Regions from separate parts of the Mesorhizobium sp. WSM4844 genome, predicted to be linked through region 1. Evidence: predicted binding sites of a transcription regulator. Region 1 holds the regulator's gene; each other region holds the start of a gene.
The links. The regulator PhoB, encoded in region 1, activates phosphate uptake and scavenging genes when phosphate is short. The targets are predictions, from matches to a motif close to TGTCATNNANCTGTCAT.
Positions count from the first base shown of each region.

Region 2: a site for PhoB is predicted at 2,926-2,942, ahead of AC0L2A_RS03000 (alkaline phosphatase D family protein). Genes of this name have one in related genera too.
Region 3: a site for PhoB is predicted at 3,849-3,865, ahead of phnF (phosphonate metabolism transcriptional regulator PhnF). Genes of this name have one in related genera too.
Region 4: a site for PhoB is predicted at 3,489-3,505, ahead of AC0L2A_RS13310 (esterase-like activity of phytase family protein). Genes of this name have one in related genera too.

Region 1 covers NZ_JBVVQB010000036.1:32,719-38,182, forward strand. The annotation lists partial or broken gene AC0L2A_RS24240 (sugar ABC transporter permease) at 1-422, opposite strand, end outside; gene xylF (D-xylose ABC transporter substrate-binding protein) at 563-1,603, opposite strand; gene AC0L2A_RS24250 (ROK family protein) at 1,870-3,117, shown strand; gene phoB (phosphate regulon transcriptional regulator PhoB) at 3,249-3,938, opposite strand; gene phoU (phosphate signaling complex protein PhoU) at 3,955-4,662, opposite strand; gene pstB (phosphate ABC transporter ATP-binding protein PstB) at 4,698-5,464, opposite strand, start outside.
Region 2 covers NZ_JBVVQB010000002.1:174,866-180,329, reverse strand. The annotation lists gene AC0L2A_RS03015 (hypothetical protein) at 130-723, opposite strand; gene AC0L2A_RS03010 (TetR/AcrR family transcriptional regulator) at 769-1,368, opposite strand; gene AC0L2A_RS03005 (MFS transporter) at 1,451-2,734, shown strand; gene AC0L2A_RS03000 (alkaline phosphatase D family protein) at 3,014-4,582, shown strand; gene AC0L2A_RS02995 (hypothetical protein) at 4,835-5,110, opposite strand; gene typA (translational GTPase TypA) at 5,311-5,464, shown strand, end outside.
Region 3 covers NZ_JBVVQB010000030.1:40,322-45,785, reverse strand. The annotation lists gene AC0L2A_RS22090 (sugar ABC transporter ATP-binding protein) at 1-1,022, shown strand, start outside; gene AC0L2A_RS22085 (ABC transporter permease) at 1,019-1,984, shown strand; gene AC0L2A_RS22080 (zinc-binding alcohol dehydrogenase family protein) at 2,050-3,066, shown strand; gene phnF (phosphonate metabolism transcriptional regulator PhnF) at 3,074-3,823, opposite strand; gene phnG (phosphonate C-P lyase system protein PhnG) at 3,947-4,411, shown strand; gene phnH (phosphonate C-P lyase system protein PhnH) at 4,411-5,022, shown strand; gene AC0L2A_RS22060 (carbon-phosphorus lyase complex subunit) at 5,024-5,464, shown strand, end outside.
Region 4 covers NZ_JBVVQB010000013.1:69,509-74,972, forward strand. The annotation lists gene AC0L2A_RS13300 (glycine-rich domain-containing protein) at 1-354, opposite strand, end outside; gene AC0L2A_RS13305 (lysozyme inhibitor LprI family protein) at 673-1,068, opposite strand; gene AC0L2A_RS13310 (esterase-like activity of phytase family protein) at 1,230-3,428, opposite strand; gene AC0L2A_RS13315 (glycoside hydrolase family 25 protein) at 3,580-4,596, opposite strand; gene AC0L2A_RS13320 (hypothetical protein) at 4,815-5,063, opposite strand; gene AC0L2A_RS13325 (GFA family protein) at 5,248-5,464, opposite strand, start outside.

The sequences.
Region 1 (5,464 bases):
CCGATCATGAGGCCGAGCGCCACGCCGGCGGCCAATGCGATGACCCATATCCAGGGATTTCCAAGCTGGAATCCCATGACGCGGATGAGGAATTCTGCCTGCGCAACGCCCATCACCATGCCGATCACGCCTTCGACGGAGCCGACCGAAAGATCGATGTTGCGCATCACGATGACCAGCACCATGCCGGTCGCCATGATCGCGACCGAGGAAGTTTGCACCGACAGGTTCCAGAGATTGCGCGGCGTGAGGAAAAGCCCACCCGACAGGATGTGGATTCCAACCCAGATGATCAGCAGCGCGCCGACCATGCCGAGCATGCGTATGTCGAGCTCGGTTGCCTTGAGGAAGCGGCCGAAGGGGCTGAGCTCGGATTCACGCGCCCGATCGGCAACCGGCGTGTTGGAAGTCGTGTCGGTCATGATGTCCTCCCACCGTTGCCGTCTGCCGCGGATGCCGGAAGCAGCCTAGAAATTACCCGCGAGACGCGGAAAAACAACTCTTTTGAAAAAAACGCCGCGGCGTGAAGCCGCGGCGTTTCAGGTTTTTTGGCGAAGGCGGATCAGTTGCAGACCGGGACGGTGCCCGCCGCTACGCCGGCGCAGACCTCTTCCTGCTTGATCCAGCCGGCGTCGATGACGACGTTGAGATTGTCCCTGGTGATGGCAATCGGCGTCAGGAACAGCGACTTGACGACATTGCCGCCCGGCGTGGTGAAATCCTTGACGCCGGCAATGTCTGTCATCGGCTTGCCGTCGGCCAGCTGCGAGGCGATCTCGGCGGCGTTCTTGCCGAGCTCGCGCGCGTCTTTCCACACCGATACGGTCTGTGTGCCGAGCGCGATGCGGTTCAGCGCGGCATGGTCGCCGTCCTGGCCCGAAACCGGGACGGATCCGGCCAGGCCTTGCGCCGTCAGCGCCGCGACGACGCCACCGGCGGTGCCGTCATTGGCGGCAACCACCGCATCGACCTTGTTGTCGTTGGCGGTCAGGAACTGTTCCATGTTCTTCTGGGCGTTGGCGGGAAGCCAGCCGTCCGTATAAGCCTCGCCGACATTCTTGATCTTGCCGCTGTCGATGGCATCCTTGAGCACTTCCATGGAGCCGGCGAACAGAAAATCGGCATTCGGGTCGGCGCCGGAGCCCTTGATGAAGACGTAATTGCCTTCCGGCGCCACCTTGAACACTTCGCGGGCCTGCATGCGGCCGACTTCCTGGTTGTCGAAGGTCAGATAGAACACGTCCTTGTTCTCGATCAGCCGGTCATAGCCGACGACCGGAATGCCTTCGTCCAGCGCCTTCTGCACCGCCGGACCGATGGCCGAGGCATCCTGCGCAAGGATGATCAGCGCGTTGGCGCCCTGCGAGATCAGGCTTTCGACGTCGGTCAGCTGCTTGCCGGGATTGGACTGTGCGTCAGCGGAGATATATTTGTCGCCGGCGGCCTCGATCGCCGCCTTCATGGCCGCTTCGTCGGTCTTCCAACGCTCTTCCTGGAAGTTCGACCACGAAACGCCAATGACCTTGTCCTTGGCCTGCGCGGCCGACGCGAGCGTCAGCGACATGGCGACCCCCGCCAGAATGGCGGCTGCGAATCTCTTCATGATATTCCTCCCTGCGCCGCGTAGGGCGCGACCAACTGGCCCGAAGGCCGGCACAAAGGCTCTATTTTTTCGAGCCTCGAAAAAATACTGGTCCAACGCCGAAGCACTGTCAACACCAATTCTGATGGATTTTGACGTCCTGTCGGGCTTTTTTTCGAGGCTCGGAATAAATAATGACAGCCCCCTCCGCTTCTGCCAGTATTTGTCGGACATTACCGACGGCTTCCGATTCATGAGCGGCCGCGGCATTAGGGAGGACGTAAAAAATGTCGGTGGGAATCCGTCATGACGATCTGCGCCGGCGCAACCGGGCGATGGTGATTTCGGCCGTGCGCCGGGCAGGCCAGCCGTCGCGGACCGAGATCGCCGCGACCACCGGCCTCAGCCATTCGACCATATCGGCGATCTCTGCCGACCTGATCCAGGAAGGCATCCTGGCCGAGAGCAAGGCGAGCGAGACGGTTTCGCTGAAACGCGGCCGGCCGCAGGTCGGCCTCAGCCTCAATCCGCAAGCCGCTGCGGTGTTGGCCGTCGTGTTGTCGCTGAATTTCCTGTCGGTCGCCGTCATCGATTATGCCGGACAAGTGGTCGCCGAGGAACAGCGCCGGCTGGACACGCTGACCATGTCGCGCGACGCGCTGATCGGCGAATGTGTCGCCATCGTCCGGCGCCGGCTCGAAGATCCCGACCTCGATGTCCAAAGCGTCGCCCGCATCGCGCTGGCGATCCAGGGCATCACCGATTCCCACGCGCGCGCCATGTTGTGGTCGCCGATCACGCCGCAGACGAACATCGCCTTCGCCGACATTCTGGAACGGGAGTTCGGCATCCCGGCGATCATGGAGAACGACTGCAACATGATGGCCGTGGCGCTACGCTGGCGCCACCCGGATCGCTACCGCGACGATTTCATCGCCATCCTGCTCTCGCACGGCATCGGTATGGGGCTGGTGCTGAAGGGCGAGTTGTTCACCGGCACCCACTCCTCGGGCGGCGAATTCGGCCACATGATCCATCGGCCGGGCGGCGCGCTTTGCCGCTGCGGGCGGCGCGGCTGCGTCGAGGCTTATGCCGGCAACTACGCCATCTGGCGCAACGCAAGGCTGTTGAGCGAGAACGCCGAGCCAGTCGCCGATGTCAGCGACGCCGAGATGCGGGCACTGGCGGCCCGGGCGCGCGAGACGGACGGACCGGAGCGCGAAGCCTACCGCAAGGCCGGCGAGGCGCTCGGCTTCGGGCTCGGCAGCCTGTTTGCGCTGATCGATCCGGCGCCGGTGGCCATGGTCGGCGCCAGCGCTGCCGCCTTCGACCTGATCGAGCCGGCGCTGCGCGAGGCTATCGCCCAGACCGCCGGCGGCCAGCATTCGGGTTCGATTTCCTTCGACACCGAGCCGAACGAGTTGCCGCTGATCCGCGAAGGCTGCGCCATGCGGGCGCTGAGCTTCGTCGATCAGGAGATTTTCGCGCCGAGCATCCAGGCACGAGCCGGCTCGGTCGGAAAGAACGTGGCTTGAATCCGAAGGCAGGGACTCCCGGGTCGCGACTTGGGGTGTGTTGAGATACAGGTCAGGCCGAGTCGAGAATGGTGGGTTCCGAGAACCGGAGCGGAGCGTACTTTTGGGTACGCCGGAAGCGCAGGTATCAGCTAGTCTTCCCTGATCGCATAGCCGGCGCCGCGGATGGTGCGGATGACATCGGGCATGCGACCATTGTTGACCGCCTTGCGCAACCGGCCGACATGGACGTCCACAGTGCGTTCGTCGATGTAGATCGTCTCGCCCCAGACATTGTCGAGCAACTGGCTGCGCGAGAAGACCCGACCCGGGTGCCGCATCATGAATTCGAGCAGCCGGAATTCGGTCGGCCCGAGCCGGATCTCGCTCTTCTTGCGATAGACCCGGTGCGATTCACGATCGAGCATGATGTCGCCGACCTTGAGCACGCTGGACAGCACTTCCGGCTTGGCGCGGCGCAGCAGCGCCTTGACCCTGGCCATGAATTCCGGTGTCGAGAACGGCTTGACCAGATAGTCGTCGGCTCCGGTCGAAAGGCCGCGCACCCGGTCGCTCTCCTCGCCGCGCGCGGTCAGCATGATGATCGGCAGCCGCTCGGTTTCGGGGCGCACCCGAAGCCGCCGGCAAAGCTCGATGCCGGAAACCGCCGGCACCATCCAGTCGAGCACCAAAAGATCGGGCACGTTTTCCTGCAGCCGGATTTCGGCCTCGTCGCCGCGCGTCACCACCTCGACCTGATAGCCTTCGGATTCAAGATTGTAACGGAGGAGGACGCCCAGCGGCTCTTCATCCTCCACCACCATGATGCGCGGCGCGATCATCGGCCGGTCACTCCTGTCATGTCGCCGGCGCCGACATCGTCGTTTCGTCGAGCTTCGGGCGATCCGCCGGCAATTGCTGCCCGGTCACGACAAAGTAGGCGTTTTCGGCGATGTTGGTGACGTGATCGCCGATACGCTCGAGATTCTTGGCGCAGAACAGAAGGTGCGTGCAGGCGGTGATGTTGCGCGGATCCTCCATCATGTAGGTCAGGAGCTCGCGAAAAACCGCCGTGTATTTCACGTCGATCTTCTGGTCGTCGGCGCGCAGTTCCTTCAACGCGCCGGCATCGCGCGACACATAGTGCTCGACCACGCCGCGGAGCTGCACAAGAACGAGATCCGCCATCGCATCGATACCGTGCGACAGATTCCGCGGCGTCGCGCTCTGCCCGACTGCGCTGACCCGCTTGGCTATGTTCTTGGCCAGGTCGCCGATGCGCTCGAGATCGCCCGCCATGCGGATTGCGCCAACCACGGCGCGCAGATCCTGCGCCATCGGCTGCCGCTTGGCGATCAGCGTGATGGCGCTGTCGTCGAGTTCGCGCTGCCGCGCATCCATGATGGCGTCGTCCGAGACGACGCGCTGCGCCATCGCATTGTCCGACGCAAGCAACGCGCGGATCGAGGCTGCGACCATTGCGGCGGCGAGCTCGTCCATGTCGCGGATCAGCCGGTCGATGTGCTCCAGTTCCTCGTCGAAAGATGCGACGGTGTGTTCACCCATGGTGCTGTCCTCGTGTTCGAAATTCGCCGGACCGCTCAGCCGAACCGGCCGGTGATGTAGTCCTGGGTGCGCTTGTCGTCGGGGTTGGTGAACATCTTGTCGGTCGCGCCCTCCTCGACTAGGTAGCCGAGATGGAACATCGCCGTGCGTTGCGACACGCGCGCCGCCTGCTGCATCGAATGGGTAACGATGACGATCGTATAGTTCTGGCGCAGTTCGTCGATCAGTTCCTCGACGCGGGCGGTGGCGATTGGATCGAGCGCCGAACAGGGCTCGTCCATCAGGATCACTTCCGGCGACACGGCGATGGCGCGCGCAATGCACAGACGCTGCTGCTGTCCGCCGGACAGACCGGTTCCCGACTCGAGTAGGCGATCCTTGACCTCGTTGAACAGGCCGGCCTTCTTCAGGCTCGATTCGACGATGCCGTCCAACTCGGCCTTGGTCCTGGCCAGGCCGTGAATGCGCGGACCGTAGGCGACGTTTTCGTAGATCGACTTCGGAAACGGGTTCGGCTTCTGGAACACCATGCCGACGCGAGCTCGCAGCTCGACGACATCGATTTTCGGGTCGTAGACATCCTCGCCGTCGAGCGTGATCTTGCCGCTCACCCGCGCGATATCGATGGTGTCGTTCATTCGGTTCAGGCAACGCAGGAACGTCGACTTGCCGCAGCCCGATGGGCCGATCAACGCCGTCACCTGATGCTCGCGGACATCGAGATCGACGTCGAACAGTGCTCGCTTCTCGCCGTAGTGAACGGAGACCTTTTCGCCCTTCATCTTGATCGAAGGGGCGTTGG
Region 2 (5,464 bases), on a different contig from region 1:
CAGCAACGGTGGTAATTGGCGAAACCATTGATGGCTGCGTCTTTCTGCCCATCACTATACGGGGAGAAATGCCCGGCAGGGCAATGAGGGGCAGCGCTGACCGACGTTACTTTTCAATGCGACGCGCTCCTAATTGTCGATGCGGCCGAAAGCGGGTGCGTTGCCGATAACCACGCGCTTGTCCTTGCCGCAGGCAAAGGTCCGCGCCTTCTCGTCGGCGAGCTTGCGTGCCTGGTCGTTGGCGCCGGGGTTGCCGGTGGCCAGCACCAGGCCGACGGTGCAGCCTTCATAGGTCTCCGGTTGGCCGACCTTGGCGACGATCAGCACGTCGGTCGGCTTGTTCTCCACCTCGGGATTGCTGATCGAGCGCCGATGAATGACCGCAAACGGGACGGCGCGATCGCCGTTCGTCTCGATGCGCCACTCGAGTTTGGATGCCGCCGTGTTGAAGGCGACAAAACTTTCCCAGACTGCGGTCATGTCGCTGGGCGGAAAACCATAAAACAGCGATTCCCGCGCGTCGTCGTAGGCGATCAGCACCGGGTAGCCGCGATAGCCCGAACAGGCGAGACTGGCCCAGTCGCCGTCGCCTTCCTCCGCCTGCGCGTAGGTCACGCAGTCCTTCTTCCAGTCGAGATCGGTGTAGGCACTGGAAATGGCGCCGGCCCGGGCAGGCTGGCAGAGACCGGCGAGGGCAAGCGGGATCAGCAAAAGAGCACGCATCGCGGGCAACTCCGTTTCGGGGCTGCCGCACGGTATCGTCAAACGCTATTTCTTCAAGCTCGCTTCGATCAGCAGGTCGGCATTGCGGGCCACAGACTTCGCCGGTCCGCCGGCCCCGAACAGCTGACCGCTGATATAAGCGCCCTCGATCAGGAGCAGCAGCCCGTCGCCCAGCGTATCGGCGTCGCCGGCACCCATCGCCGCCGCCATGGCGCGCAGGCGTCGGCGCAATTCCTGCTTGTTGGCCTCGCTCACCACCCGCGCCGGGTGGCCGCGTTCGGGATATTCGACGGCCGCATTGGTCATGCCGCAGCCGCGATAGTCGGGTTTTTGCGTGCGCTTGCCGATGCGGGTCAGGAAGGCGGCGATCTGCGCGCGCGGATCGCCGGGATGGGCAGCCACCGCCGCGTCGAAGCGGGCCCAGAACTCGAGGTCGTATTGCCGCAGATAGGACGCGGCCAATTCGTCCTTGGAGGGAAAGCTGCGATAGAGGCTGGGCTTGGTGACGCCGGCGCGCCGCACGATCTCGTCGACGCCGATCGCCCTGATGCCTTGCCGGTAGAACAGGTCGCGGGCAACGCGAAGGATTTTTTCGCCCGCGCGGGGCCGTTCATCCGCTTTGATCGCTGGTTCAATGCTTTTCATTCTTGGACGTGCCGTTGCCTGCTTGACAATGTTACCGATCGGTACGTATGCTCCCATGCATTGAAACGTACCGGTCAGTAACATGATAGCTCGATCCCGCCCGTTTGGCCAGCGCTATGCTTTCGTCGTGGTCGCCGTCATTTTCCTGTGCCTGCTGATCGCGGCGGGCCTGCGGTCGGCGCCGGCCGTCATGATGCTGCCGCTGGAGGAGAGTTTCGGCTGGCGGCGCGATGTCGTCTCGCTCGCCGCGGCCATCGGCATCTTCCTCTACGGCCTGACCGGGCCGTTTGCCGCGGCACTGATGGAACGGATCGGGCTGCGCCGCACGCTGCTGGCGGCGCTGGTGCTGATGTCGGGCTCGACGGCGCTCAGCCTGTTGATGACCCAGCCGTGGCACCTGCTTCTCACCTGGGGCGTATTCTCCGGCGTCGGTTCCGGCGCGGTCGCCACGGTGCTCGGCGCCACCATCGTCAATCGCTGGTTCAAGACCAATCGCGGCCTGGTGATGGGGCTGATGTCGGCCTCGGCCGCCACCGGCCTGCTGGTGTTCCTGCCGTTGCTCGCCGCGCTCGCCCAGTCGGGCGGCTGGAAGCCTGTCGCCATCGCCATTGCGGTCGCCACCGCCTGCCTGGTGCCGCTGGTCTGGCTGCTGGTGCCGGAACGGCCGTCCGCGATCGGCATGGTGCGCTACGGCGCGGACGTCGACGACGTGCCGCCGGTTCCGCCGGCCTCGCAGGGCAATTTCCTCACCCACACGTTCAGCACACTGCGTCGTGCCGCCGGCACGCGCGTGTTCTGGTATCTGTTCGCCACTTTCTTCATCTGCGGCTTCACCACCAACGGACTGGTCGGAACGCACCTGATCGCGTTTTGCGGCGACATGGGCATCGGCCAGGTGCAAGCCGCCGGCCTGCTGTCGCTGATGGGCATCTTCGACCTGATCGGCACGACGCTGTCGGGCTGGCTCACCGACCGTTTCGACCCGCGCAAGCTGCTCGGCGTCTATTATGGCATCCGCGGCCTGTCGCTGATCTATCTGCCTTATTCCGGCTTTTCGTCGACCAGCTTGATCATCTTCGCCGTGCTCTACGGATTGGACTGGATCGCCACCGTGCCGCCGACGCTCAGGCTGTCGAACGAGGCGTTCGGCGACCGCAGCGGGCCGATCGTCTTCGGCTGGATCGTCGCCGGCCATCAGGTGGGTGCAGCGGCGGCCGCCTTCTTCGGCGGCACCATGCGTGAATTGCAGGGCAATTACGAAACTGCCTTCCTCATCGCCGGCATGACGGCAATAGCCGCAGCCTGCATCTCGCTGTTGATCAACACCAGCCGTCCGGCCTTCGAGCCGAACCCGCAGGCGGCTTGAGCTGTGACGGTCGAGCGCTAATCTCCCCCCTTGAGGGGGAGATGGCCGCGAAGCGGCCAGAGGGGGTCGGTCCGACCGGGCTCGGCCCCTTATCGCAGACGCAGGAGGTTGGCGCTCCACGCGACACGACCCCCTCTGTCGCCTTCGGCAACATCTCCCCCTCGAGGGGGGAGATTCGCCAGCCTGTTGATCGTCAGAAAACCTTCATGGTTTCGAGATGTGCGTGAAACATTGAGGCTGGACCTTGGCGGCGACGTTTAAGCCATCCAGGAGACAGCCATGAACAAGATTTCGCGCCGCGCTTTTGTCACGTCGGCGAGCGCCGCCGGCCTCGTCGGCGTATCGGGCCTCGCGCTTCCCTATTATTCGCGCGCCAATCAGCGGCCCGCCTTCACCCATGGCATCCAGTCGGGCGATGTCGACGCAACCAGCGGCGTGGTGTGGACGCGGACCGACCGCCCTTCGCGCGTCATGTTCGAAGTCTCGTCGACGGAGAATTTCGCCAATACCTTGCGCCTTGCGCCGCTCGATACGTCGCCGGCCAGCGATTACACGGTAAAGCGGCTGCTCACCGATCTTACCTCCGACCAGGACATCTTCTACCGCATGGTCGCGGCCGATCTTGCCGACATCAACGCCGTCTCCGAGCCGATCGTCGGCCGCTTTCGCACGGCGCCGGCCTCGAAACGCGACATCCGCTTCGCCTGGTCGGGCGATACCGCCGGCCAGGGCTGGGGCATCGACGACACCGGCATGAAGACCTATGCCACGATCGGCAAGCATACGCCCGACTTCTTCCTGCATTCCGGCGACACCATCTATGCCGACGGCCCGATGAAGGACGAGGTCGAGCTGCCCGGCGGCAGCAAGTGGAAGAACAAGGTCCTCATCGACGAAAAGCGCAAGGTTGCCGAGACGCTGGACGAGTACCGCGGCCAGTGGAAGTACAACATGATGGACAGACATGTGCTGGGGCTCAACGCCATCTGCCCGACCTTCTATCAGTGGGACGACCACGAGGTGGTCAACAACTGGTCGGATTCGAAGAACCTGAGCGCCGACGACCGCTACTCGGAAAAAAACATCCATGTGCTGGCGGCACGCGCGGCACGCGCCTTCCACGAGATGACGACGATCCGCTACGAGCCGTCGGAACCGGGCCGCGTCTATCGCAAGATCGCCTACGGGCCGCTGCTCGATGTGTTCTTCCTCGACATGCGCTCCTATCGCGGCGCCAACGGTCCTGGCATGCAGGATACGGTGACGCCGCAATCGCGCATCCTCGGCGAACAGCAGATGAAGTGGCTGAAGCGCGAACTGGCAAACTCCAACGCGACCTGGAAAATCATTGCCGCCGACATGCCGCTTGGTCTCGTCGTCTGGAACGACGCCGCCAACAAGGCCGGCGCCGAGGCCGTCAGCAATGGCGACAATGGCCCGGCCAAGGGCCGCGAACTGGAAATTGCCGACCTCCTTCGCTACATAAGGAATGCCGGCGTCACCAACACCGTCTGGCTGACCGCCGACGTGCACTACACGGCGGCGCATTACTACAATCCCGACAAGGCGCAGTTCCAGGACTTCAATCCGTTCTGGGAATTCGTCTCGGGTCCGCTCCACGCCGGCACCTACGGACCCAATGATTTCGACATGACCTTCGGCCCGGAGCTGAAATTCATCAAGGCGCCAACCGCCGAGCAGGGGCAGAACCTGCCACCCTCGGCCGGCCTGCAGTTCTTCGGCCTCGTCGACATCGATGGCGCCACTGAACGGATGACGGTGCGGCTGATGGATCGCGACGACAATGAACTCTACAAGGTCACGCTCGACCCGGTGCATTCGGCGTGAGGGGACTGGGTTCAATAATGGCCAAAACGCAGGCGGGACAGCGCCCCCCTCTGTCCTGCCGGACATCTCCCCCACATGGGGGGAGATTGGCAGCTTGGGCGCTCCGCTCGCGCCTGCAACATTGGAGGTTGGCGAAAGCGGCGGCGACGTCCGATCTCCCCCCTCGTGGGGGAGATGCCCGGCAGGGGAGAGGAGGGCGTGAAGGATCGCAGCGGAACGGTATCTCGGGATGACTACCGCCGTCGGCGGTCGTCAGTCCGGATAGCAAACGGTCGGAATATTGGGCCAAACAGCGCTGTCGCAGTTGGCGGCCTCCTGCCTTTGCTTGAAGGCGGCGCTGACCGGCCCGGTCACCACCGGGTCGACGCCATCGGGAGCGTCGGCAAACAACTGCTCGGCCGTTCGGGTGTCGGACGGCGGGGCAGGCTCCTTCGACGTCGCGGCCGACTGTGCCACGCCTGCCGCAAGCAGAACGGCGAGGGCAGCCCATGCGAGGATTGGCCGGTATCTGATGCCCGTTTTGCTCATGAAATTTGAACTGTCCCGACCGTGAAAGGTTCCGCTTTGGTTAATAATTCAATTTCACACCAAGACGCTTAAGATTTGGTGACCATGTATTTGGTGGCACGCCTCCTCTTTCGCAATTGCGAAAAACCCTGTATGAGCCGCCCAACCGAAAGAGGCAGCGCCTTTTGGCCTGCTGCCTGCAACGCTCCCGAGACCACAACATGAAAATTCGTAATATCGCGATCATCGCGCACGTCGACCATGGGAAAACCACCCTCGTCGACCAGCTCCTGAAACAGTCCGGTTCGTTCCGCGACAACCAGCGCGTTGCCGAACGCGCCATGGATTCGAACGACCTCGAAAAGGAACGCGGCA
Region 3 (5,464 bases), on a different contig from region 1:
TGATCTTCGACGAACCGACTGCCTATCTCACCCGCAAGGAGGCCGACCAGCTGTTCACGCTGATCCGCCGGCTGAAGGGCGAAGGCGTCACCATCATCTACATCAGCCACCGCATGGAAGAGGTGTTCGAGCTCGCCGACCGCGTCTCGGTGCTGCGCGACGGCACGCTTGTCGGCACCAGGAACATCGCCGAGACCAACGACGCCGAGCTGGTCAAGATGATGATCAACCGCTCGATCGAGCAAGTCTATCACAAGGAGCATTTTACCCCGGGCGCGACGCTGCTCGAAGCCAGAAATCTCTCCGGCAAGGGCTTCGAAAATGTCTCGATGACGGTCCGTGCCGGCGAAATCGTCGGGCTCTACGGGCTGATCGGCGCTGGGCGCAGCGAGTTCGTCACCACGCTCTACGGCCGTCACCGCAAGTCGGCCGGCCAGATCCTCTGGGAGGGCAAGGAGGTTCAGGTCAACTCCGAGCATGACGCCATCAGGCTCGGCATGGCGCTGGCGCCGGAAAGCCGCCGTGACCAGGGCCTCTGCCTCAACCTGCCGGTCGGCCTCAATCTCAATCTGCCGATCTACAAGCGCATCTCCAGCAATCTGCTGATCTCCAGCGCACAGGAGAAGACCGAGGCGGATCGCCAGATCGCCAATCTCAGGATCAAGACGCCGACGCGTCACGCCCTCGCCTCCAGCCTGTCCGGCGGCAACCAGCAGAAGATCGTCATCGGCAAATGGCTGGCGCACGGCGCCAAGCTGTTCATCTTCGACGAGCCGACAGTCGGCGTCGATGTCGGCACCAAGGCCGAGATCTACCGCCTGTTCAGTGCGCTTTTGTCCAAGGGCGCCGGCATCATCCTGATCTCGTCCTATCTGCCCGAGGTCTATGAACTGGCCGACACGCTGCATGTGTTCCGGCGCGGCAAACTGGTGGCCACTCATGGTTTCCACACTGCCGACCATGAGGAGATCCTCACCCAGGCGCTGGCCGAGAAACAAGAAAAACCGGGAGGACAGATATGAGCACCGAGGCGATCGCGGCCGAAAGGCCGAAACGCAACTACAACGCGCTGTTCGGGCTGACACTGCTGGCGCTGCTGGTGCTGTTGTGGGTCATCCTGTCGGTGGCGACGCCGAGCTTCGCCTCCGCCAACAACATCTCGAACCTGCTGCGGCAAGGTTCGATGATCGCCATCCTGGCGGTCGGCCAGACCTTCGTCATCATCACCGGCGGTATCGACCTTTCCGTCGGCGCCGTGGTTGGCTTCGCCACCGTCATCGTTGCGATGCTGATCAATGCCGGCGTGCCGATTTACCTCGCCATCCTGATCACCTTGCTGGTTGGCGTCGCCATCGGCCTGTTCCACGGCTTCGGCATCGTCAAGATGGGCCTGCCGCCCTTCATCATCACGCTGGCGACGCTGACCTCGCTGCGCGGCATCGGCCTTTTGATGACCAATGGCAACTCGATCTCGATCAACAACGACGCCTTCCAGCTGTTTTCGCGCAGCTCGTTCCTCGGCGTCCCCAATCTGTTCTGGATGGTGATCCTGGTCGGCATTCCCGCCTACATCTTCCTGCATCACAGCCGCTGGGGCCGGTATCTGTTCTCGGTCGGCTCCAACGCCGAGGCCTCGCGTCTGTCCGGCGTCAACGTCCAGCGCACCATCTACATGGCCTATACGCTGTCTGGCCTCTGCGCGGCTTTTGTCGGCGTGCTGCTTGCCTCGCGCATCGGCATCGGCAATCCGACGCAGGCCGAGGGCTGGGAGTTGCAGGCGATCGCCTCGTCGGTGATCGGCGGCACTTCGCTGTTCGGCGCCGTCGGCTCGGTGCACGGACCGCTGCTCGGCGCCTTCATCCTCGCCACTATCAACAACGGCGCCAATCTCTTGAACGTCAATGCCTTCTGGCAGCGCATCATTACCGGCGTGCTGATCATCGTCATCGTCTATTTCGACGGCCTGCGCCGCCGCGGCAAATAGACCATCTTAACAACCGCCGGCCCGGCGATCGGGCCGGCGGCGCCATGAACCGACTGGATCAAAGCATGAAAGCCGTCATCTGCCGTTCGCCCGGCGATCTTGTTGTGGAAGACCGCCTGGCGCCGGGCACACCACCGCCGGGCTGGGCGTTGGTCGCGGTCAGTCATGTCGGCATCTGCGGCACCGACTATCACATTTTCGAGGGCAAGCATCCGTTCCTCGCCTATCCCCGCATCATGGGTCACGAGGTCTCCGGCACCGTGATCGAGGCCGGCGAAGGCGTCGATCTGGCCGTCGGTGAGCCGGTGATCATCAATCCCTATCTCGCTTGCGGCAAATGCAGCGCCTGCCGCCTAGGCAAGCCGAATTGCTGCGTCAGGATCGAGGTGCTCGGCGTCCACCGCGACGGCGCCATGTGCGAACGGATCCTGGTGCCGGCGCAAAATCTTTATCCGACCAACGGCCTGTCGCTGGCCGATGCCGCCGCCGTCGAATTCCTGGCGATCGGGGCGCATGCCGTGCGGCGCTCGCTGGCTGATCCCGGCGCGCGCACGCTGGTCATCGGTGCCGGGCCGATCGGCCTCGGCACAGCGCTGTTTGCCCACATCGCCGGTCTCGACGTGACGCTGCTCGACATGAGTGCCGAGAGGCTGGGTTTTGCTGCAAGCGAACTCGGCTTCGCCACCCTCGACGCATCTCGGCAGTCTGCGACCGATCTGGTGCGCGAGGCGACCAACGGCGAAGGTTTTGACGTGATTTTCGATGCCACCGGCAACACCCAGTCCGTCCAGTCAGCCTTCGCCCATGTCGCGCATGGCGGGACGCTGGTCCTGGTCAGCGTCGTCAAGGACGACATCGTCTTTTCCGATCCCGAATTCCACAAACGCGAGATGACGCTGATCGGCAGCCGCAACGCGCTGCGCGCCGACTTCGACCATGTCGCTGCCTCGATTCGCGATGGTGCTGTGCCGCTGGCAAAGCTCGTCACCCATCGCACGACGCTTGGCGACACGCCGCGCGACCTCGCCCGCTGGGCGCATGAGAAATCCGGCCTGATCAAGGCCGTCATCCAGGTCGGATGAACCGGACCTAAAGCGCCGATATCTTGAGCTCGACCCGCTCGGCCGGAAACCGCGTTTCGGCGAACTGGATCGGCTGGCCGTCCGGCGTGACGTTGACGGCGACCGTGACCAGCACGATGGCGCCGGGCTGCAGATTAAGATCGGCAAGGTCGGCGGCGTCCGCATGGCGGGCCGACAGCACCGTCGATTGCCTGAGATAGTCACCGATGCCGAAACGCTGGAATGAGGCGGTCACCGATCCGGTTTCGGCCATTGCGGCATCGATGCCGGCGAAGCGAGCCGCGTCGAACCAGCCGGTGGCACGCGAGACCGGTTGCCCATCGGCTTCACCGCGCGTTTCGAGGCGTATGACAGTCGAACCCCTGGCAAGCCCCAGCCCTTCGGCGACGCGCCGGCTGGCCGGCTCGACCGCCGATTCGAGCAGCACGCTGCGACGCTCCGACGCCTGCCCTTGCAAGCCCTCCGAAAAACGGGTGCGGGCGCCGATCGGATAGGACAGGCGCTTGCGCGACAGCACAAAAGTGCCGCGCCCCTGTTCGGCCCTGAGCACGCCATCCTGCACCAGTGCGGCGATGGCGCTGCGCACCGTATGGCGGTTGACGCCATAGCGCTCGGCCAGTGCAACTTCCGGTGGCAACGCAGCATTCTCGGCAAAGTCGCCAACGGCAATCGAATGCAGGATCTGGTCGGCGATCTGCCGCCACAGCGCGACGCCGCTGCGCCGCTCCAAGCTGCTGGCCATCTGCTGACCGATCATCTCTTTGCCCCGATCTTTTTCGCGCTGTCATCCATCCGTCATGGACACGCTTTAGAAAATAGATATAATTTGTATAATTGTCTACATCAATAGACAAATTTTCAGCGCAAGGAAATGTTAACCATGCGAGGGCAGGAAGCGCGTGATCAGCAGCTTGAGCGCAAGGCCGTCATGGCGACGCTGGCGCAATCGACCGGCGACGATATCGTCCGCCTCTGGAACAAAGCCGGCCTGCCTTCGGAAGCAGAACTCCTGCGCGGCCCCGAAACCGGCCTGGTCACCGTGCGTGGCCGCATCGGCGGCGGCGGCGCGCCGTTCAACGTCGGCGAGGCGACAGTCACCCGAGCGACGGTGCGGCTTGCCTCGGGAGAAGTCGGCCACTGCTACGCGCTGGGCCGTGACAAGCAGAAAGCAAAACTGGCGGCGATCGCCGACGCGCTCTGGCAGGATCCCACCCGCCGCAACGAGGTCGAGAGCAAACTCATTGCGCCGCTGCAGGCCGCACTGGCCAGCCGACGTGAGCGGCGGCGCGCCGAGACGGCGGCAACGAAGGTCGATTTCTTCACCATGGTACGCGGAGAAGACTGATGGATATCGCAACCCAGGCGATCAAGGGCGGCTTTGCCGATCCGGTGTTCGACGCCCAGACGGTGTTCCGCGCCGTGATGGACGCAATGGCGCGGCCGGGCACCCTGCAGCCTCTGCCGGTCTTTGCCCGCCCGCCGGCGCCGCTGTCGGCCACCGCGGGCGCCATCGCGCTGGCGCTGTGCGACAACGACACGCCGCTCTGGCTCGACCTCGTCTTGCAGGCCCCGGCAGCGATAAAGTCCTGGCTTGGCTTCCACACCGGCGCGCCACTGGCCCACACGCCAGCCGATGCGCATTTCGCGCTGATCGCCACGCCGGCCGAGATGATGGCGCTCGACGGCTTTTCACAAGGCACCCAGGACTATCCCGACCGCTCGACGACGCTGATCCTGCAGATCAGCGATCTTGTCTCAGGCGCCCCTTTGTTGCTCGAAGGTCCCGGCATCGAAAAGACTGCAACCATCGCGCCGGCGCAGATGCCGCGCCACTTCGTCGAACAATGGAAGCAGAACAATCAGCGTTTCCCCCGTGGTGTCGACATTATCCTCGCCACCCCGGAAGGCGTTACCTGCCTGCCGCGCACGACGCGCATCAAGACGATGGAGGCGTGATATGTATGTCGCGGTAAAAGGCGGTGAAGCGGCCATTGCCAACGCCCACGCCCTGCTCGCCGACCGCCGCCGCGGCGACCGTTCCGTGCCGGCGCTTCGCCTCGACCAGATCGTCGAGCAGCTGGCGCTCGGCGTCGACCGGGTGATGAGCGAAGGTTCGCTCTACGATCGCGAATTGGCGGCGCTGGCCATCGTTCAGGCGCGCGGCGACATGATCGAGGCGATCTTCCTGGTTCGCGCCTATCGCACCACGCTGCCACGCTTCGGCTACACCAGGGCGATCGACACCGGGGCCATGCTGGTCGAGCGGCGCGTGTCGGCGACCTACAAGGATCTGCCCGGCGGCCAGCTGCTCGGCCCGACCTTCGACTACACGCATAGGTTGCTCGATCCCGAGCTTGCGGCCGGCGGCGATGTCGCCGAGCCGCTGCAGCGCGCCAGC
Region 4 (5,464 bases), on a different contig from region 1:
TTCGTGATGGATATCCCTGCCCAGCACGCCACGGCAGAAATTGTCCCAGTAGCTGCGGGTGTACACGAGGTGCAGGTGCCAGGCTTCATCGACTTCCTGCGAAGGGGTCAGCATCTCGTCAGAGACGCACATCAGGTAGACGAATTTTTTATATTCTTCGACGACACGCTGCGCAAACTCCGGCGGCCAGCCATTTTCTCGGGCAAGCCTGGCCGAGAAGGGCAGATTGATGTCGGGTTGATCGAAATTGTAGCCTTCAATGCGATGCCAGAGATTGAGGTCGCTTGGTCCGCTCATCTGCCCTCTCATCGACGGTGGAACGACAATAACTATAGCACATTCTGTGGAGTGCACCGGCGGGGTACGTGTTTGCGTCTCTCTAGCTGCGCATCATTGTAATCGACCACTCCCCAACAGAGGGGCGGACAGTGAACCCAAGACTCGCGTCGCCCGCCGATACGGACGAGGGAAAACCAAGAGCCAAGACGATTGCCGCCGGCAGGGCGAATTTGTTGCGTCTGATGGTTTCCCTATTCGTTATCGAAATCACTGAATGACCATTGTTTTCAGTTCCTGAAGCCTTTGGTCGTAAACCGAGTTCAGGCACTCTTTGTTGGCTCCGCAGCCGTTGCGGTCTGTAAGCCAGATCTGTTGGACACCCAGGATGCGTTTTCAGAGTTCCGGCTCGACGTTGTCGCGAATCCAGAAATATATCGAGTTCATTGCTCGATCTTTCGCCCAGATGCTTTCGTCGTCGCACATTGCCAGTTCTGATGGCGTGGTAGCCTTTGAGCAGGCGTAGCTCGGACCATGGATGCCAGTCGGCTGCCCTTGACTTCTCAAATGAGCCTCCGTCTTGATGCACACCAGCAACGGCCCTTTCGTATTGATTTCAGCCTTCGCCTCTTCAAGCATGGCCGTCCAGATGCCGACCCACGCGTCGTTCCCGGCGATGGCCTGTCCTGTCTTGATTGCATCCATGTGGGCGCTCAACGACGTCGGCATCCATTTGAAGGTATCCGGCGCACCGGGATCGTAGAATGCCATAAGACACGAAGCGGTCAGCATAGACGTCAACCCGCCGCGCATGTCGCCAACGAAAACAGCCGCAGCGAAGATTCTGCGGCTGTTGTCGGATTGTCCGTCAGGCAGAAGTCGAGCGGCCGAAACGACCCCACCCCGATCCGCTTCGCGGATCGACCCTCCCCTCAAGGGGGAGGGAAACACCCTCAGTTCACGGCGCTGATGTTGCCCAGGCGTAAAAACAGGGTTTCGCCGGAAGAATCGTCGACGCCGTCATTGTCGGTGGCGACGAAGATATCGCCGTTCTTGTCGATGGTGAAACCTTCGACCTTGTCGATGACATAGCCGTTGGTGGCTGATTTCAGGTCGCCGACGATGTCGCGCACCAGCGTCTTTTCGACCAACGGCAGGTCGCCACCAAGCTTGGCCGGTTTGAAGGCGTCGAGCGCCACCGAATAGATGCGCTTCACCTTGGCCAGGTCGCCGATCTGGTTGTCGCGTTCGAGGATGTAGAGCTTGCTGTCATGCGTGGTGATCTCCGACAGGCCCATCCAGCCAGCTTCGGTCGCTTCGAGCGGGTAGCGCACCGCCGACCATTCCTTGGCCTTCGGCTTGTAGGCCAAAAGCTTGACCTGGCCCTTCGCATCGTCGGCCCATTCGCGTTGCACGGCCATCACCAGCGCCAGGTCGTCGCCTTCGCCGATCGCGGTGATGCCTTCGAGACCGAAGCGGCTCTGGTGGGCGAGCAGTTCCATCGGGAAGCCGATTTCCTGCTTGATCTCGCCCTTGTCGTCGACGCGCAGGATGGCGTGCGGGACGAGCTTTGCCGGATCTCCTTCATTGGCCAGCCAGAAGCCGCCTTCACCGTCGGCGACAAGACCCTCGATGTCGATCTTCTGTGCAGGATGGCCATCACGCGTGACGATGGTCTTGCCGGTGATCAGCGCCGGCGTCTGGGTGGCATCGATCTCGAAGATCGAAGGCGCGTTGGCGTAGAAAGAGTCCGAGGCAGCGAACAGCTTGCCGGCAGCGTCGCCGGCCGCGAGCGCCGAAAGCGCGCCCCAGCCGAGCGGCGTCCCGTCTGCCGTGGGCTTTGCCGTGATCATCGGGTAAGCGGCGGGGCCTTCGGAGCGCTCGTAGATCATCACGTGCGAGCGGGCGAGCCCGTCCTCGACCAGGTCGGCCTCGTTGGCGGTGACCAGGAGATTGCGCGACGGGATCGCGACCAGGCCTTCCGGGCCGATGCCGGACGGCAGGATCTGGACAAACCCTGGCTCCGCACCCGTGTCCTTGTAGACGCCGACAACCGAGCCACGCTCCGAAGCGACGAAAATCAGCCTGTCCTCGCCGAACGTGCCGGTCTCGAGACCTTCCGGCTCGACGCCCTTCTTGTTGCGGTCGTCGGGATAATGGCCGGCATTGGCGACTTGGTACTCGAAGGACGAACCGGATTCGTAGAGCACCTCGCCCTTCTTGCTGAAGATCGTGAAACCGCGCGAGCCGCCCTTGTAGTCGCCTTCGTTGGCGGCGGCGAGGCGGTCATTGTCGAGCCATTTCACGGCGTCGGGCTCGCGCGCGACGTTTTCGATCCTGCCATCGAACGACAAGGCGCCGTTCTTCCTGGTGTCGATATTGTCCAGAGTGGCCGAGCCTGCGGAGAAGTGCGTGACGATCGCGCCGGTTTCGGCGTTGACGATGGCGATGTCGTTGTTTTCCTGCAGCGTGACCGCTATCTCACCGGCCTCGTTGAAGGCGACGAATTCCGGCTCCGGATCTTCCCCAGCGACTTCGGCAATGCCCGCCAGGTTGACTGTCTTCATCGTCGCGCAATCAGGCTGGCCTTCGGCAAGCGTGAAGATCCTGAGGTCGCCCGCCGGCATCTGCGGAATTTCTCCGTCGCTCAGATCCTCGTCGCGCTCGTTCTCGATGGCGATGGCCAAAAACTTGCCGTCCTTGCTGAACGCCAGCGAGTCCGGCTGGCCGCCGAGGTCGCAGGTGCTTTCGATCGCCTTGGAGGCAAGATCGATAACGCTGAGGTTGCCCGAAGGCCTGGCTTTGCTTTCCGACGTGTTGACGCCGGCCAGCACCTTGCCGCCGATGACCACAACCGAGGTCGGCTCGCCTGATATCTTGACGATGCCGCCGGCCTTGGGCGCCTTGGGATCGGCGATGTCGATGAAGCCGACCGCACCGAGCGGGCTATCGGAATAAACCAGCGTCATGCCGTCTTCGCTCGCCGTGATGATCTCGGACGAAGTCGGCGTGGTCTTCTCGACATCCGCCGGGAGGTTTCCGGCCACCGCGAAGCTAGCGACCCGGTTGAACATCATGTCGGCATGGGCCGGCAGCGAAACCGAGGCAGCAAGCGCTGCCGTCAGGACGAAAAGCGCGGAATGGCGGGGCACGGGTGGCGTCTCCTGTTCGAATGGAAGCCACCTGATTTGCGGGAACGACATTTCAAAGCGATGACGGATCGATGACACTTCCGCGACAGGCGCTCAGGTCCGTCGATATTCACCTCATGCTGGTCTGCAAATGGACACTTTGTTCGGCCGCCTACTCCGCCTCGGCCACCATCTGCCGCCCGCCAACCCAGTTCCGCCAGGCTCTCTCGTCGCCGTGGAAGACGTTGAGGTCGATGCGGCCCCTCACCCCATGCGACAGGCCGGAGCCGGAATACTGCCAGAACACCCATTTGCGGCCGGGATAGACCTTTGACGGGTGCTGTGCCACCGCGCGCAGCCAGAATGGATAGTCCAGAAATGCGCCTCTGAGATTGTCGCGGTAGAAATCAGGCGCGGTGTAGATGATGGGCCGCTGGCCGTAGTGGCGCTCGAGCTTGTCCATGAAGACCTGCATCTTCTCCAGCACCTTTTGCCGCGACGGCCGCCGCTTGCAGCTGGATTCGCCGTTCCACTCGACATCGATCACCGGCGGCAAGGCGCCCTCGACCCTCGGCACGTTGCGGATGAACCAGTCAGCCTGCTCACCAGCGGTGCGGCACCAGTAGAAGAAGTGATAGGCGCCGCGCTTGAGGCCGGCGGCGTCGGCATTGCGCCAGTTCTTCCTGAACATCGGGTCGAGGTGATCGCCGCCGTCGGTCGCCTTGATGTAGGCGAAGTTCGCGCCCTGCGCGCGCAGCTTGCCCCAGTTCACGTTGCCTTGCCAGCGCGAGACGTCGACGCCGTGAACGGCGAGATGCCTGGGCGATGCCCTGCCGAAATTGATCGGCTTGGCGTCACGGAAACGATAGCGCTGGACCGGCTCGGCAAGGATCGGTGCTGCCCGTGCCAGCCGCTTCGGCGCCACCAAGGCAATCGGCTCGACGGGTGGCTCGATGCTTTCGGCAGGCTCCGGAGTGGCCATGGCCACGGTCTGCTCCGTCGCCTCCTCCGGCGCAAAGTCGGGTTCGGCATCGGCAGCGCCGACCGACGCCACCGGCGCGGGCGGCCGCACAACCGAGCTGGTCGTCTCGCTGGACGGCACTTGCAGCGCGTCGACGCCGGACGTGGACGTGCAGCCGGCAAGGCAAAGTGACGCGATCGAGAAGATGACGACGCCTGATAACCGCATCTGGACCTGTACGCAGAACACAACAGACCGATGGCAAGACAACGCCGCCGGACAAACCAGTCCGGATTACTAACAAGAAATTACCAACAAAGTTTGAATCAAATTGTTAGGGCAGAGGGGCTGGGCAAGGCGCTCGCTCTATCACCGTAGCGGTGAGAGCCTGGAAACGCTGCAGGACCGAGAGGGCGCGAAGGATCGCGACGCCAGCAGGTCGCTGCCTAGCCGCACAACCATAGATTGTGGCAGCTCTCGGCTACCATATGAGCGGGCGGGACGGAGCGGTCGGTGCCAAGGCGATCAGAGTTGGGGCGATCGGTGACGGGATTGACCGGCGCATCATCATCCCGGCGAACCTTTTCTTCGAGCAGCGAGCGAAGCTCGGCCGGCTGCACGCGGTCACGCTCCATCACCAGCTTGACCATCGGATCGCTCAAAAGCTCATCCAGGGTGTTAATTCTGTCGTTCATCCGTCGCCTCCTTCGACTGCCGACCCGCAGGCAATAGATAGGCGGCAATGATGGCTCGCCAATGACGCTTTGCCGACTATCTCGTGTCCCGGACGAAAAAATTTGGGCACGCCTTGTGCTTGATTTCGCCTGCGCTTCGGTTCGCCTGTGCTTCAGTTCGCATGTACTTCAATTCGCCTGTGCTTCAATTCGGCGGTGGGGCGCCTTCATATTGCGGCAGTCCGTCGTCGAGCTGTACCCAGGGCTGCTTCGAGGCAGTCCAGATATGCATCTGCGGCTTGAACATGGAAGGATCGTCGAGCGAGCCGGAGGTGATGCCGATGATGCCGGCGGAGTCGCGCCGGGAAAATATCGTCGTGCCGCAGCCCGGGCAGAAGCCGCGCTTGAGATCGGGCGAGGAA